Regions from separate parts of the Pseudoalteromonas sp. PAR1 genome, predicted to be linked through region 4. Evidence: predicted binding sites of a transcription regulator. Region 4 holds the regulator's gene; each other region holds the start of a gene.
The links. The regulator LexA, encoded in region 4, represses DNA repair genes until DNA is damaged. The targets are predictions, from matches to a motif close to TACTGTATNNNNATACAGTA.
Positions count from the first base shown of each region.

Region 1 (3,205 bases), on a different contig from region 4:
CTCAGTAAGCCATGCTGAGCCATTTATTTTGCCACGTACTAATACTGTGTTACTTAAAGATAAACATACCGAAAACGAATACCCCATTACAATTAAACTGCCACGCAGCTACCAAAAACAAAACCAGAAGCGCTACCCCGTTGTTTACCTGTTAGATGCAAACTACAGTTTGCCAATTGCCTCTGGCGTCAGTCGCTTAATGATGAATTCGGGGGCGATGGAAGAGGTGATTATCGTCGCAGTAGGGTATCAAAAAGGTTTGCCGGGGCTTAATAGCCGTATTTATGACTATACGCCATTTGAAGATAAAAATTGGCAACGTAAAACTGGCGGAGCAAGCCAGTATCTAAACTTTCTAAAACAATCTGTATTGCCATATATTAAGGCTCACTATAGAACAACCCAAAAAAGTACGTTAGTCGGTAACTCGCTGGGTGGTTTATTTGCTTCCTTTACCTTATTCACTGAGCCTTCGCTTTTTTCAAATTATATTATCGGCAGTCCTTCAGTGTGGTTTAAAGAAAACTCAATATTAGCTATGGCTGTAAAACCAGCTGCCAACACAACAAAAGTTTACATCGCAGTGGGAGAACTTGAAGAAAGTGAAGGTGAAAAAATGGTGTCGGGCGCAAGGCAATTAGCAGCTAAAATTAATAAACAAAGCGGCGCGCTTGTTACAACAAATTTATTTGTTATTCCTCAGGCACGCCATGCAACCGCATTCCCAACAACGATTACCCAAGCCCTAGACTGGATTTACCAGACCAATACCAACCCGCAATAATACTTAATTAAGCGGATTGGTATAAGAGCAATTAAAGAGCGTGACACTTTTTATATTTTTTACCGCTACCACAAGGGCACTCGTCATTACGGCCAATTTTAATATCTGCAACTGGCGTTATATCACCATCTAGGTAACGCCATAGGCCATCTTCTTTAATAAAACGCGACTTTTCGTGTAACTCACAATATAAGCTTTGGTAAAAGTAATTTGCTTTAAATTCTACAAAACCTTCTTGATCATTATGTTCTGTATCTAAAACACTTAGCTTGGTAAAACGGCAGCTATTAGCAAAATCTTTAATTTCGCGAACCGGGTTTGCGGCTTGTTGGCTTTGTGCATAGGTGCTAAATACATATTTTGCATCTTTCAGCGCGTATGCACTAAAACGAGAACGCATAAGTTGCTCTGGCGTATTAGCTTGGCTTGCACCTGTATGAAAAGGTTGGCAGCAAAGCTCGTAAGTCGATTCGCTGCCACAAGGACAAAGGGGGTGTGTGAGTGATGTCATAACAACTTACCTAAAACTATAAATTGTTATTTTAACAAGCCTATTGTGGCTGCGGTACTAAATTGTTTAATTGAGCGCTTTTTGTAAAGCAATAAAACTTAGCAGATGCCTGCTCAAGGTTTAAGTTCATCGAATCAAGTTGATGATTGTTTACAATATCTGTCCATGTGATCACAGCAGCAAAGTTACCGTTATGTAATGCTGAGCTAAGTACGTACTCAAGGTTTACTAAATGCTTTTGTCTGATCACAAGTAGTTTGCTGGTATCAATTGAACACGAATCTAATAATGCTTTGCTAGGAACATGATCAGGGGCAATTAATAGTGTCCATGCATTTTGGCTATTGTAATGATGCAATACTTTTAATAGCTCAAAGGTTGCTGATATTTCGTCTTCAATTTGAATTAAATTAACAGACGCTTTGTCGTTATCTTGTTGGTAGCTTTTAACTGTTCTTAAGGTAATTGGCTGTAACATAACTTTCACTCACTGGTTGTTTATACAGTATGTGTATACAGTAGTTTATACAGTGTTTTTGCGCAAGTACTTTTTTGCTATTTTTTAACCAATCATTCAGTTTTATGTTAATTAAATTCATTTAGTTCTTATTAAACAATGGGTTACTTTTTTGTTTTGGAAGGTCAAAAAGGTGAAAAATTTATCATTAAAATTATACAGTATTCTATACAGTACTGTATGAGCTACTATATTTTGCTTCTATACAGGTGTTTTGCATAAAAAAGCCGGTTTAAAAACCGGCTCTTTATCTTTGCAATTTTGCTATTTATCTAAATAGGTATTTAAAAACTCAAGATATGCGTTTGAGGCTTTAATGCGGTTTTCCTTTTTAGTAAAACCATGGCCTTCATCATCGAATAATACATATTCGACAGGCACATCATTTGCCTTTACAGCGGCAACGAGCTCATCGCTTTCAACTTGTAAAACGCGTGGGTCATTAGCACCTTGAATCACCATTAATGGCTTAGTGATGTTTTTAGCATGAAATAGTGGCGAAATTGCACGGTGACGCTCACTGTCTGTAGCGGGGTCGCCCATTTCATCGTACAGTGCCTTTTTAAAGCTTTCCCACCATGGTGGAATCGAGTTTAAGGTTCTAACCCAGTTTGTTACACCAAAGATATTAATGCCTACTTTGAATTCTTCAGGTTCAAAGGCAAGTGCTGCGGCGGTCATAAAGCCACCGTAGCTGCCCCCCATGATACCAATTTTATCGGCATCGACCCAATCTAGGCTTTGCAGGTGTTTTTTACCGTAAACAATATCTTGTAAATCATCAGTGCCATGTTTTTTATCATCTAAATGGAAGAAGGTTTTACCATAGCCTGAGCTGCCTCGGTTATTAACCGCAAAAATGGCATAACCATGATTGACTAGATGTTGCTGCATCGCACTATATCCAGTACGGCTTTGTCCACCAGGGCCGCCATGCACCCAAACTAAAGCAGGTACTTTATTGTTGCTGTTGGCTTGCTTAGGTTTATATAAAACCCCCGGGATTTCTAAGCCATCGAAGCTCTTAAAGCGCACAATTGTGCTCTCAACTAAGTCACTTTGATTAATTGCATCACTTAATGTGTTAGTTAATTGTTTAGCTTTCGGCTCACCGACTTGCCACACAAATAAATTGCTTGGCGAGGTGTCTGAATTTAAATAAAACGCCATAGTTTTTTCATCAGCTGAAAAATTAACACCACGTAAGTTACCTGCAGGCAACGATGGCATAGCAATACCTTTACCTGTGGTGGTATCGATTATCGACACCTTAGTGCTGGCGTCGGCATTAACACCACTTACTTGATAACGGCCAGATTTAGAGAAGTATATAAAGCTGACATCCCACTCATCTTTGAGGGCAGGGCTGTGCTCGCCGGTAGTTAAGTCATAA
Region 1 is NZ_CAMZMY010000009.1:25,035-28,239, forward strand. Features, by position in the region: gene QL229_RS09185 (alpha/beta hydrolase-fold protein) at 1-784, shown strand, start outside; gene QL229_RS09190 (YchJ family protein) at 816-1,295, opposite strand; gene QL229_RS09195 (SulA-like leucine-rich domain-containing protein) at 1,336-1,773, opposite strand; gene QL229_RS09200 (S9 family peptidase) at 2,077-3,205, opposite strand, start outside.
Region 1: a site for LexA is predicted at 1,797-1,816, ahead of QL229_RS09195 (SulA-like leucine-rich domain-containing protein). Genes of this name have one in related genera too.

Region 2 (3,205 bases), on a different contig from region 4:
TCTTCTAAGTTTTCTACCCGGGCACGGCCTTTTTCACCTTTTTCAGCTTGATACATTGCCATTAACCCAGAGGTTTGAATGGCGTATTTCGCTTGTTCTTCTAAAGTGAGATCGCTGATCTTATCTTCGATATGCTCAACAAGCTCTAAGAATTTAGTGACGGCACTCGCTGCACGGCCAGATAAATGCTGCTGCTCGATAATAGCTTTTGCGGCATACCAAAGTGGCAATGATTCATTTCGCGCGCAATCACGAATATGGCTTAGTGTTTTATCACCTATGCCACGGGCTGGGGTGTTAATAACGCGCTCGAAAGCTGCATCATCTTGACGGTTACCCACTAAACGTAGATACGAAAGTGCATCTTTGATCTCTTGACGTTCGAAGAAGCGCATACCGCCGTAAATACGGTATTTTAAACCTTCTTGTAGCATTGCTTCCTCGAGTACACGAGATTGCGCATTGTTACGGTATAAAATCGCGGCATCTTGTAATGCATTACCTGCATTTAGCCAGCTACGCAGTTTGCTGCTGACAAAGCGCGCTTCGTCTAATTCATTAAACGCAGCGTAAACAGAAATAGGCTCACCATCATTGCCGTCTGTCCAAAGGCTTTTGCCCATGCGTTCAGCATTGTTTTTGATCAGCGCATTTGAGGCTTTCAAGATGGTTGCCGTTGAGCGGTAATTTTGTTCAAGGCGAATGGTTTCGGCTTCGAAGTCAGTTAAAAAGCGTTTGATATTTTCAATTTTTGCGCCACGCCAGCCATAGATACTTTGGTCATCATCACCCACAATCATAATACTGTTCGTATTACCCGCGAGTAGTTTTAACCAAGCGTATTGGATTGTATTAGTATCCTGAAACTCGTCTACTAGCATGTGAGCAAAACGCTGTTGATAGTGACGTAAAAGTGTTGGGTGGTTCTTAAGTACTTCGTAGCAGCGCAGCAGAATTTCGGCAAAGTCGACCAAACCTGCGCGGTCACAAGCCTCTTGATATGCAGCGTAGACTTTCAACATCATCTGCTCATTAATATCGTAGGCTTGAATGTCTTTAGGACGTAGACCTTCATCTTTTTTCGCGCTGATATACCAACCAAATTGTTTTGCTGGCCACTTTTTATCATCGATGTTCATCGCTTTAAGCAAGCGTTTGATCATACGTTGTTGATCGTCAGAATCTAAGATTTGAAAGCTTTCAGGCAAGTTCGCTTCACGGTGATGGGCGCGTAAAATGCGGTGAGATAAGCCATGGAAAGTGCCAATCCACATACCGCCAACCGGTGCTTTTAAGGTTTCTTCTACACGGGTGCGCATTTCTTTCGCGGCTTTGTTAGTGAAGGTTACCGCAAAGATGCTGTATGCAGAAGCTTGCTCAACTTGCATGAGCCATGCGATGCGATGAACAAGTACTCGAGTTTTACCAGAACCTGCACCTGCAAGTACTAGCATGTTTTGCAATGGGGCTGCGACTGCATCCCGTTGTTTATCATTTAAGCCATCGAGTAATTCAGAAACGTCCATCGTTACGCCTTTTCAATCTATAATGGGTGGAGTATAACAGGTGTTTATGCAAGGCTAAATAAAATACTGTTTTTATAAACAGCTATTTTGGCAAGTCATTAAAATTACGAAAGGATACCTATCCGCAATAATACTTAATCATTTTGAGGGATTAAACCTGTCGCTACCTGCGTTAAAAATTTCTCATTTAGAACAACTAAATAACGAAATTTTTGCCTTGTTATCAACGAGGTTTTATTGCCTCAAAATAGATCACTTAATTAAGCGAATAGGTATGAAAATTGTGAATTTGACCGATTTTTAGCAAAAAGAACTAAAATCAAAATAACGCTACTTTTTAACACTTTGATTTGTAAGTCATAATAAGTTGGCATAAAGTGTGTTTATAAAAAGTATAATCATTAAAAACTACAGAGGTTAGTATGGCAGAGCAAGGTTCTGGCGGTAATGTAATCGCAGCAATATGTAATATCTTTTTTCCTGGTTTAGGACAATTGGTACAAGGTCGTTTAATGGCGGCTATTGCATTCTTTTTAGCATGGGTGATTAGTGGTGCACTAATATATGTTGCAGTAGGTTTTATTTTACTGCCAATCGTATACCTATGGGCGATTATTGATGCTGCGCGCTTCAAATCGCGACTCTAGCTATTTTAAATAGCATAAATACGAGCGCCCGCATGGGCGCTCGTGTTGTTTTAACCTTACAAAACTCGCCACGTCTAGCTGCAAACGGTATAATTAGCACATAACGTATTACGAGTACCCTTCATGGAATATCAATTTATCCGCGACCCAATTAGCGGTTTACGCATTAAAATTTCCTCTGAACATGCCGTCATAGGCCGTTGGCTAAACGAAGAAGTCGGTAAAGAAAAAATCGCGATGGTGCAAGCGTTGATCTCTGCGGTTAAGAGCAGCAATGAGCCATTAACTTTACAAGGTCAAGAAATTGATTTGATCTTAAGTAAAGATGAAGCGTTATTCGAAGCACATGCATTACATCAAGACAACGAAGACCTAGTTGCCTATCAAGATGATGATTTAATGCTTGAAGAAGAAGGCCTCTGCAGTGGCTGCGGCTTTGAAGACTTTGTTGATTTAATTGAATCTTGGCAAGAGTTTACACAAGGCCGATAAGCAGAAACAAGTTCTGCTTATCGGTTGCCAATTTATTGCTCACTCACTGATTTAACAGCGGCTAGTAATAAATCTTCTGTTAAGCGTACTTTGTAATTTGGGTTAGCGTATTGAAAATGAACTAACCCATTTGTGTCTATCACGAATACTGCGGGTACTGGTAGCGCGACTTTCGCCTCACCCTCTAACGAGACAAAGTTAACCCCAAGCTTATTACGGTAAATCTTTGCTGTTTTGTCATCTAAATAAAACGCTAGACCTAACGTTTGCGCCAAAGTGAGGCTGTCGTCAGAAAGCAATTGATAGCTAGGAGCTGTAATTTTTGTTTCAGCGAGTTTTTCAGGGCTGTCTGGTGAAACGGCAATTAATTGCGCGTTTAAATTTGCTAATTTTTTCTCAATTTTTTGTACGCTGGCCAATTGCTTTGAACAATATGGGCACCAACCGCCACGATAAACAATCAGCACGGTAGTTTTTTCTTTAAAGCGCTCAGCTAGCGAGACGGTTTTACCGTATTGGTCTTTCAATTCAACATTTGGC
Region 2 is NZ_CAMZMY010000043.1:3,271-6,475, reverse strand. Features, by position in the region: gene uvrD (DNA helicase II) at 1-1,526, opposite strand, end outside; gene QL229_RS20330 (hypothetical protein) at 1,949-2,173, shown strand; gene QL229_RS20325 (YacL family protein) at 2,297-2,665, shown strand; gene QL229_RS20320 (peroxiredoxin-like family protein) at 2,698-3,205, opposite strand, start outside.
Region 2: a site for LexA is predicted at 1,591-1,610, ahead of uvrD (DNA helicase II). Genes of this name have one in related genera too.

Region 3 (3,205 bases), on a different contig from region 4:
GGCGGGAGACAAATGCTCTCGCTTCATCGACCAATCTTTCTTCGTACCTTGTCCAGCAAAGAAAACCTTTCCGGCACCGCTTTGATTAATGGTGTCCAATACAGACATTAACTGTTGGCTATTGGAGCGGGTCGATACGTCATCGAATAGTCCTGGTTGAAACATGCCAGGATCGTAAAAGTCAGACAGCATGACACCCGCTTTGGCATAACGAAAACCATCCTTCCATATCCGCTTGAGTAAGTGACTGGCCAGCTCTATAAAATCCCGCGTGTCGCAACTGGGTATCAACAACTCGCCCGATGCGGAGTTGCTGTATTGCGGCTCGTTGTCCTTAAAGGGGCTGGTACGTATAAACACGGTCAGCACTTTGGCTTGCTGCTGTTCTTTGCGTAGTTTCTCAGTGGCGCGGGTTGCGTATTCACATACGGCCTCACGTAACAATTCAAATTGCGTTACTTTTGCGCCAAATGAACGGCTACAGACGATTTGCTTCTTGGTTGGCGGGATCTCTTCAAGTTCAATGCACGACTCACCATTGAGCTCTCTGACGGTTCTTTCTAAAACCACCGAAAACTGGTCTCTGATGGCTCTAGGAGAGGCATTGGCTAGGTCTAAGGCTGTGGTGATACCCAACGCATTTAAACGCTTAGAAAGCCGTCTACCAACGCCCCAAACATCATCAACCGGGACTAATGCGAGCAATCGACGTTGCCGATCTGGATTGGTCAGGTCTACAACGCCCTGAGTGGCTGGATACTTTTTGGCGGCATGGTTTGCCAGTTTGGCGAGTGTTTTTGTCGGTGCAATGCCTACACAGACGGTGATCCCAATCCAGTGGCCTATGCGCTCTCGCAATTGTTGTCCGAACTCGACAAGAGATATGGCAGACTCAATACCGGTTAAGTCCAAAAACGCTTCGTCAATGGAGTAAACCTCTACTCGTGGTGCCATCTCCTCCAAAGTGCGCATCACTCGACTGCTTAAATCCGCATACAGCGCATAGTTAGACGAGAATGCCAGAATGCCATGGCGCTGCATTTCAGCTTTGATCTGAAAGACGGGTACGCCCATTTTAATACCGAGTAACTTAGCTTCACGTGATCGTGCAACCACGCAGCCGTCGTTATTGGACAGCACCACAACCGGCGTATCTTTTAAATCAGGACGAAACAGCTTCTCACAACTGGCGTAAAAGTTGTTGCAGTCCACCAAGGCAAATACAGGCATGGGATAGTCACGACTTACGGCGCATGTTTCGCACCACATTGGTGACCACACCAAATATCTCCAACTCTGTTCCTTCAGGAATATGGATGGGCTCATACGCCGGGTTTCTTGGGATCAGCTTGACGCACGGCCTTAGTTGAAGCTCCTTTACCGTGAGTTCACCATGGATACCCGCGATGACAATGTCACCGTGTTCGGCTTGGACAGAGCGATCAACCACCAAAATATCATCTGGGTGAATCCCGGCATCAATCATTGAATCACCTTCAACACGCACAAAGAACGTTGCAGCCGGTCGCTTGATGCACAGCTCGTTGAGGTCGAGCGTTTGCTCAACATAATCCTGCGCTGGTGAGGGAAAACCAGCAGAAACACGTTCCATAAACAATGGAATACGAAGGCGCTTGGCTTTGATGAAGGCAAGTGCGCCGCTACGGCCTATCAGCGAGACACTCATGACGAACCTCGAAAAATCACAATTAATACTGTTTGTATATACAGTATCTAATGCTATGCTGATTTCTACAAGTAAAATTGTAGGTAAAACTGTAGTCGTTCGAGTAAGACGCTGTGTTGTCGGTGATTTTTTTGTGTTGAAAAACTAGATGTGGGTTTGCTCGCCCTCGTCAAAGCCTGCAAGGCTTGGACAATACTGCTTCTGCCTACTGCTCTTGTTTCTGTTACTGATCCTGTTACTGCTACTGGTTGACGCATGGGTCAAGTAACCGTCAGACAAGGCTTGTTGAACCCTTTGCAAAGGGTTTAAAAACAGTTAGTAAAATTCTGCTTCGTATTGAATTTACTGGCTTAAAGCGAAGTTAGGAGCACCATTAAAATGCTCAGTCGAACTCAGTTCAAGCCTTTTGCAACCGTTTGAAAAGGGGTTGGCTAAGCCATACGTAAAGGGTATCGGTAAGGGTTACCTAAACGGTTTAGCTAAGGCTTTCTGAAAGGCTTAGCCAAAGCCTTCATACATGGGTTCACCCAGTAGAAAGATTAAAAAAACGCTTAGGTATCCAAGGTGCATTTAGAAAAACCTGTGGCACAGTGAAATCACCTAAAGCGAACAATAGAAGTGAAGAGGAACCATCAATGACAAGAGCCCCTGCGCCATTTCCGCTAGATCGCCTCGCGGATATCCCAGAAAGACCAGAAGATTTTAGATTGCTGGAGCGCATTCCATTAACGCGTGAGCCGCAGACTTGGCCACTTGAACTTTCTCCTATGGTCGGTGATGAACAGCCAATGGTGCTGCTCGATACAGAGACAACCGGACTGTCTTCCGATGATGAGTCCATTATTGAGCTTGGTATGGTTAAGGTGCTTTACAGCCCCTCTGCTCAGCGGATTGTGTCGATTGTTGATGTGATCAGCCTGTATGAAGATCCCGGCAAGCCAATCCCCGAGCTGATTACCGAGTTAACCGGTATTACCGATGATATGGTTCAAGGCCAGCGCATTGATGATGCACTGGTAGAGAGTTGGTTATCCGATGATCCGCTGGTGGTCGCACACAATGCTCAATTTGATCGTCCTTTCTTCGAAAAGCGGTTTGCCGCACTAGGCCATCTATCTTGGGCCTGTTCAGCCAGTGGAATAGATTGGAAGGCGCTGGGTTTTGAAAGTCGAAAGCTTGAGTACCTGCTGCTTCGCTTAGGTTGGTTCTATGAAGGACACCGAGCTGCAACCGATTGTTTGGCGATGGCCTGGTTGTTTCATTTGTTGCCCGAGTCCGTTGCAAACTTGTTGTCTGAAGCAGGCAGGCGAACTGTGTTAGTTCGTGCGTTTGGTGCGCCGTTTGACGTAAAGGACTATTTAAAAGAGCGTGGTTACCGCTGGCATGACGGTGTTAAAGGTGCCAACAAACATTGGTGGCGCGAAATCAGCGAAGACGAGTTGCCGCAGGAACAAACTTACCTGGATGATTTGTATCATCGTGGCTCAGAACATGCCCACTATGACTACAAAGATGCCC
Region 3 is NZ_CAMZMY010000001.1:68,709-71,913, reverse strand. Features, by position in the region: gene umuC (translesion error-prone DNA polymerase V subunit UmuC) at 1-1,230, opposite strand, end outside; gene umuD (translesion error-prone DNA polymerase V autoproteolytic subunit) at 1,238-1,687, opposite strand; gene QL229_RS00305 (3'-5' exonuclease) at 2,323-3,205, shown strand, end outside.
Region 3: a site for LexA is predicted at 1,714-1,733, ahead of umuD (translesion error-prone DNA polymerase V autoproteolytic subunit). Genes of this name have one in related genera too.

Region 4 (3,205 bases):
GCTTGTTCATTAATAACGTTGCTCATTCTTTCGCCTCCGTTGCTGCATCGATAGCTGCTTGAATTTGACTTGGTTGAATCACATCGCCTGTGTCGTTACCCCATGCATTTCGCTTATATGTGATAACCGCAGCAAGTTGCTTAATTGAAAGCTGTTTATCAAATGCTTGCATCGCTGTACCCGGCTTACCATGTAATACGATGTCGATGTGGTCTTTTACATCTCCAAGCACAATTGGACTCCCCTTAAGAGCTGGAAAAACTCCCGGCAAGCCCATTCCTGTAGGCTGATGACAAGCCGCACAACTTGCCATATAAACTTGCTCCCCAAGAACCATTAATTCTTCTTTCGGTAGTGTTTGATCTAATAAAGCCGCATCAGCTGCTGCAGCATTGGCCTTTTCTTGCTTAGCTTCTGCTAGCCAGTTAGCAAATTCGTCTTCAGGCAACGCTTGCACAACAACAGGCATGAAACCATGATCTTTACCACACAACTCAGCACACTGACCCCGGTAGATGCCTGGCTCATTTATGCGTGTCCATGCCTCATTGATAAAGCCCGGGTTTGCATCTTTTTTAACCGCAAAGTCAGGCACCCACCATGAGTGAATAACATCATCTGAGGTCATTAGAAAACGAACTTTTTTATTAATAGGAAGTACTAAAGGCTTATCAACCTCAAGTAAGTAATGTTCTGTTTTGTCAGCTTGGTTATCTATTTGGTCTTTTGGAGTAGATAGAATTGAGTAATAAGCAATTTCCTCGCCCATGTACTCGTAATGCCATTTCCACTGTGAGCCCGTTACTTTAATTGTAATATCGGCTTTAGAAGCATCTTCCATCGCTATCAGTGTTTTTGTAGCTGGAATTGCCATGGCGATTAAGATCACAAATGGTATGGCAGTCCAAAGAATTTCAACCTTGGTACTTTCGTGGAATTGTGCAGGCTTGGCTCCTTTCGACTTTCGATGGTGGATCAAAGCCCAAAACATCACCGCAAAAACGATGATGCCTATCACACAACAGATAATAAATATCGTCATGTGTAATTCATAAACACTATTACTTATATCAGTCACCCCTTTACGCATATTAAATTGGCTATTTGCCAATGCTAACTGCACAGGTGCGAGTAATATAAGCCACAAGGCATAACGCAGTTTACCCATGTGACGGCTCCTTTTAATGCTATTGCAAGACGCAAAGCGAAAAGGCGATACAACAAGGTGCCCATTCGTTTTTTTTATTGTTCAGAGCGACTACGTATCATTTTGACCCAGCGATGATACCAACCCTATGTTTAACACCTAGCACATTTGAGTGTATTTTTATTAATCAGGTGTTAATACACTGTATTAACCAATTAGTTAAAAAATGAGCAATAAGCAAGTTTTAGTAGTAATAAATGTTTATTTTGGTGCAAAAATAACAACTATAATCAGCGCGTTATTTTAAAATGAGAGGCAGAGTGAGAGTAAAAAAAGAGTGAAAAACTGCGCCATATAAGGCTTTATACAAAGAGTAAGGGTTTACAAATCGATGCTAAATAATAAAAAACAAGCAACGCACCAAATTACAGCAATTTGGTGCACTATTTTAGAAACAGTTACATCCAGTCGGCATTACGAATAACACCCACCGCTAACCCTTCAATATTGAAAGATTCATGCTCAAGATCAACTTCAATTGGCGAAAATTCTTCGTTTTCAGCATGTAAAAATACTTTACGCCCAGCTTTTTCAAGACGCTTAACAGTTACATCTTCATCAACACGAGCAACAACAACCTGACCATTTTCAGCAACTTGCGTTCTATGTACTGCGAGTAAATCACCATCCATGATGCCAATGTCTTTCATACTCATACCATTTACACGCAGTAAAAAGTCAGCCGCAGGTTTAAATAGTGAAGGATCAACCTGACAATGACTTTCAACATGTTCTTGCGCCAAAATGGGCTCACCCGCTGCAACTCGTCCAATTAAAGGTAAACCTAATTGCTCAGGTTCGTCTTCTTCAATTAATTGAATACCACGACTCGCCCCAGGCTTCATTTTGATCATGCCTTTTTTTGCCAGTGCTTTTAGATGCTCTTCGGCAGCATTGGCACTTTTAAAACCCAATGTTTGAGCTATTTCAGCACGCGTAGGTGGCATGCCTGTATCTTTAATAAAGACTTTAATTAGTTCTAAAATTTGCGATTGGCGTTTTGTTAATGGGCGCATACAACTGGTTTTCCATACAGTACATTTAACTGTGAGTATATACAGTTATCTGAAAATCGCAAATTTAAATTAACGCCATCATATTGCTACAAAACTAACATTGAACCAGGTATAAAGATGCCATAAGGTATTATTTTTAATTTGCAGGCAAGGAAATACAATGAGTATTTGGCATCAACCAATCACACTAGAGCTTTGTAAAAGTTTAGAGCAAGGGATCACCGGGCAAGGTACTTTAATGAAAACCATGGGCATTGAGGTGACTGAAATTGGTGATGATTATTTAGTGGCGACTATGCCTGCCATTCCTGAGCATCATAACCCTATGGGCATGGTACATGGCGGAGCGAACGTCGTGTTAGCAGAGACAGTGGCAAGCTATGCGGCTAACTTTGTGGTTGATTTCAATAAATTTTATGCTGTTGGCCAAGAAATTAATGCCAACCATATGAAAGCATCTCGTAAGGGTGTATTAACGGCCACAGCAAAGCCTCTTCATTTAGGTAAGCGCACTTCAGTGTGGGATATTAAAATTACCAATGCCGCAGGAGAGCTTTGCTGCGTATCAAGAATGACCGCAGCTGTTGTAGAGCGCTAAGCTCAGGCTATTTTTCGACTGGATAAATCGTAATTTCAACCCCTGCGCCAATCGCTGAAATACGCAACAAGGTATCAGCATGCAGGGCTTGATTAAAACATTTTGGTGAAACGCCTGATTCAAAGCCAATATCAAATGTACGTTTAGAGCACGACAACCACTGCTTAAGAGCATTTCGTGAACACGATTCAATTAATTCACACAACTGATTAATCGCTTTGTCTGGTGTACTGATATCAGCAGCAGCCTCAATACGCGCTAGTTGACGGTATTCATCTTGGTCGTAATGTAAAACCATGGCATTTTTCTTTAAATCAGCAACAAGTGCACTAATATCGTGCTTTGATTCAAGCTCCAGATCCACATTTAAAAATTGAATTTCCG
Region 4 is NZ_CAMZMY010000030.1:32,710-35,914, reverse strand. Features, by position in the region: gene ctaD (cytochrome c oxidase subunit I) at 1-26, opposite strand, end outside; gene coxB (cytochrome c oxidase subunit II) at 23-1,168, opposite strand; gene lexA (transcriptional repressor LexA) at 1,606-2,223, opposite strand; gene QL229_RS18660 (PaaI family thioesterase) at 2,384-2,821, shown strand; gene QL229_RS18655 (hypothetical protein) at 2,829-3,205, opposite strand, start outside.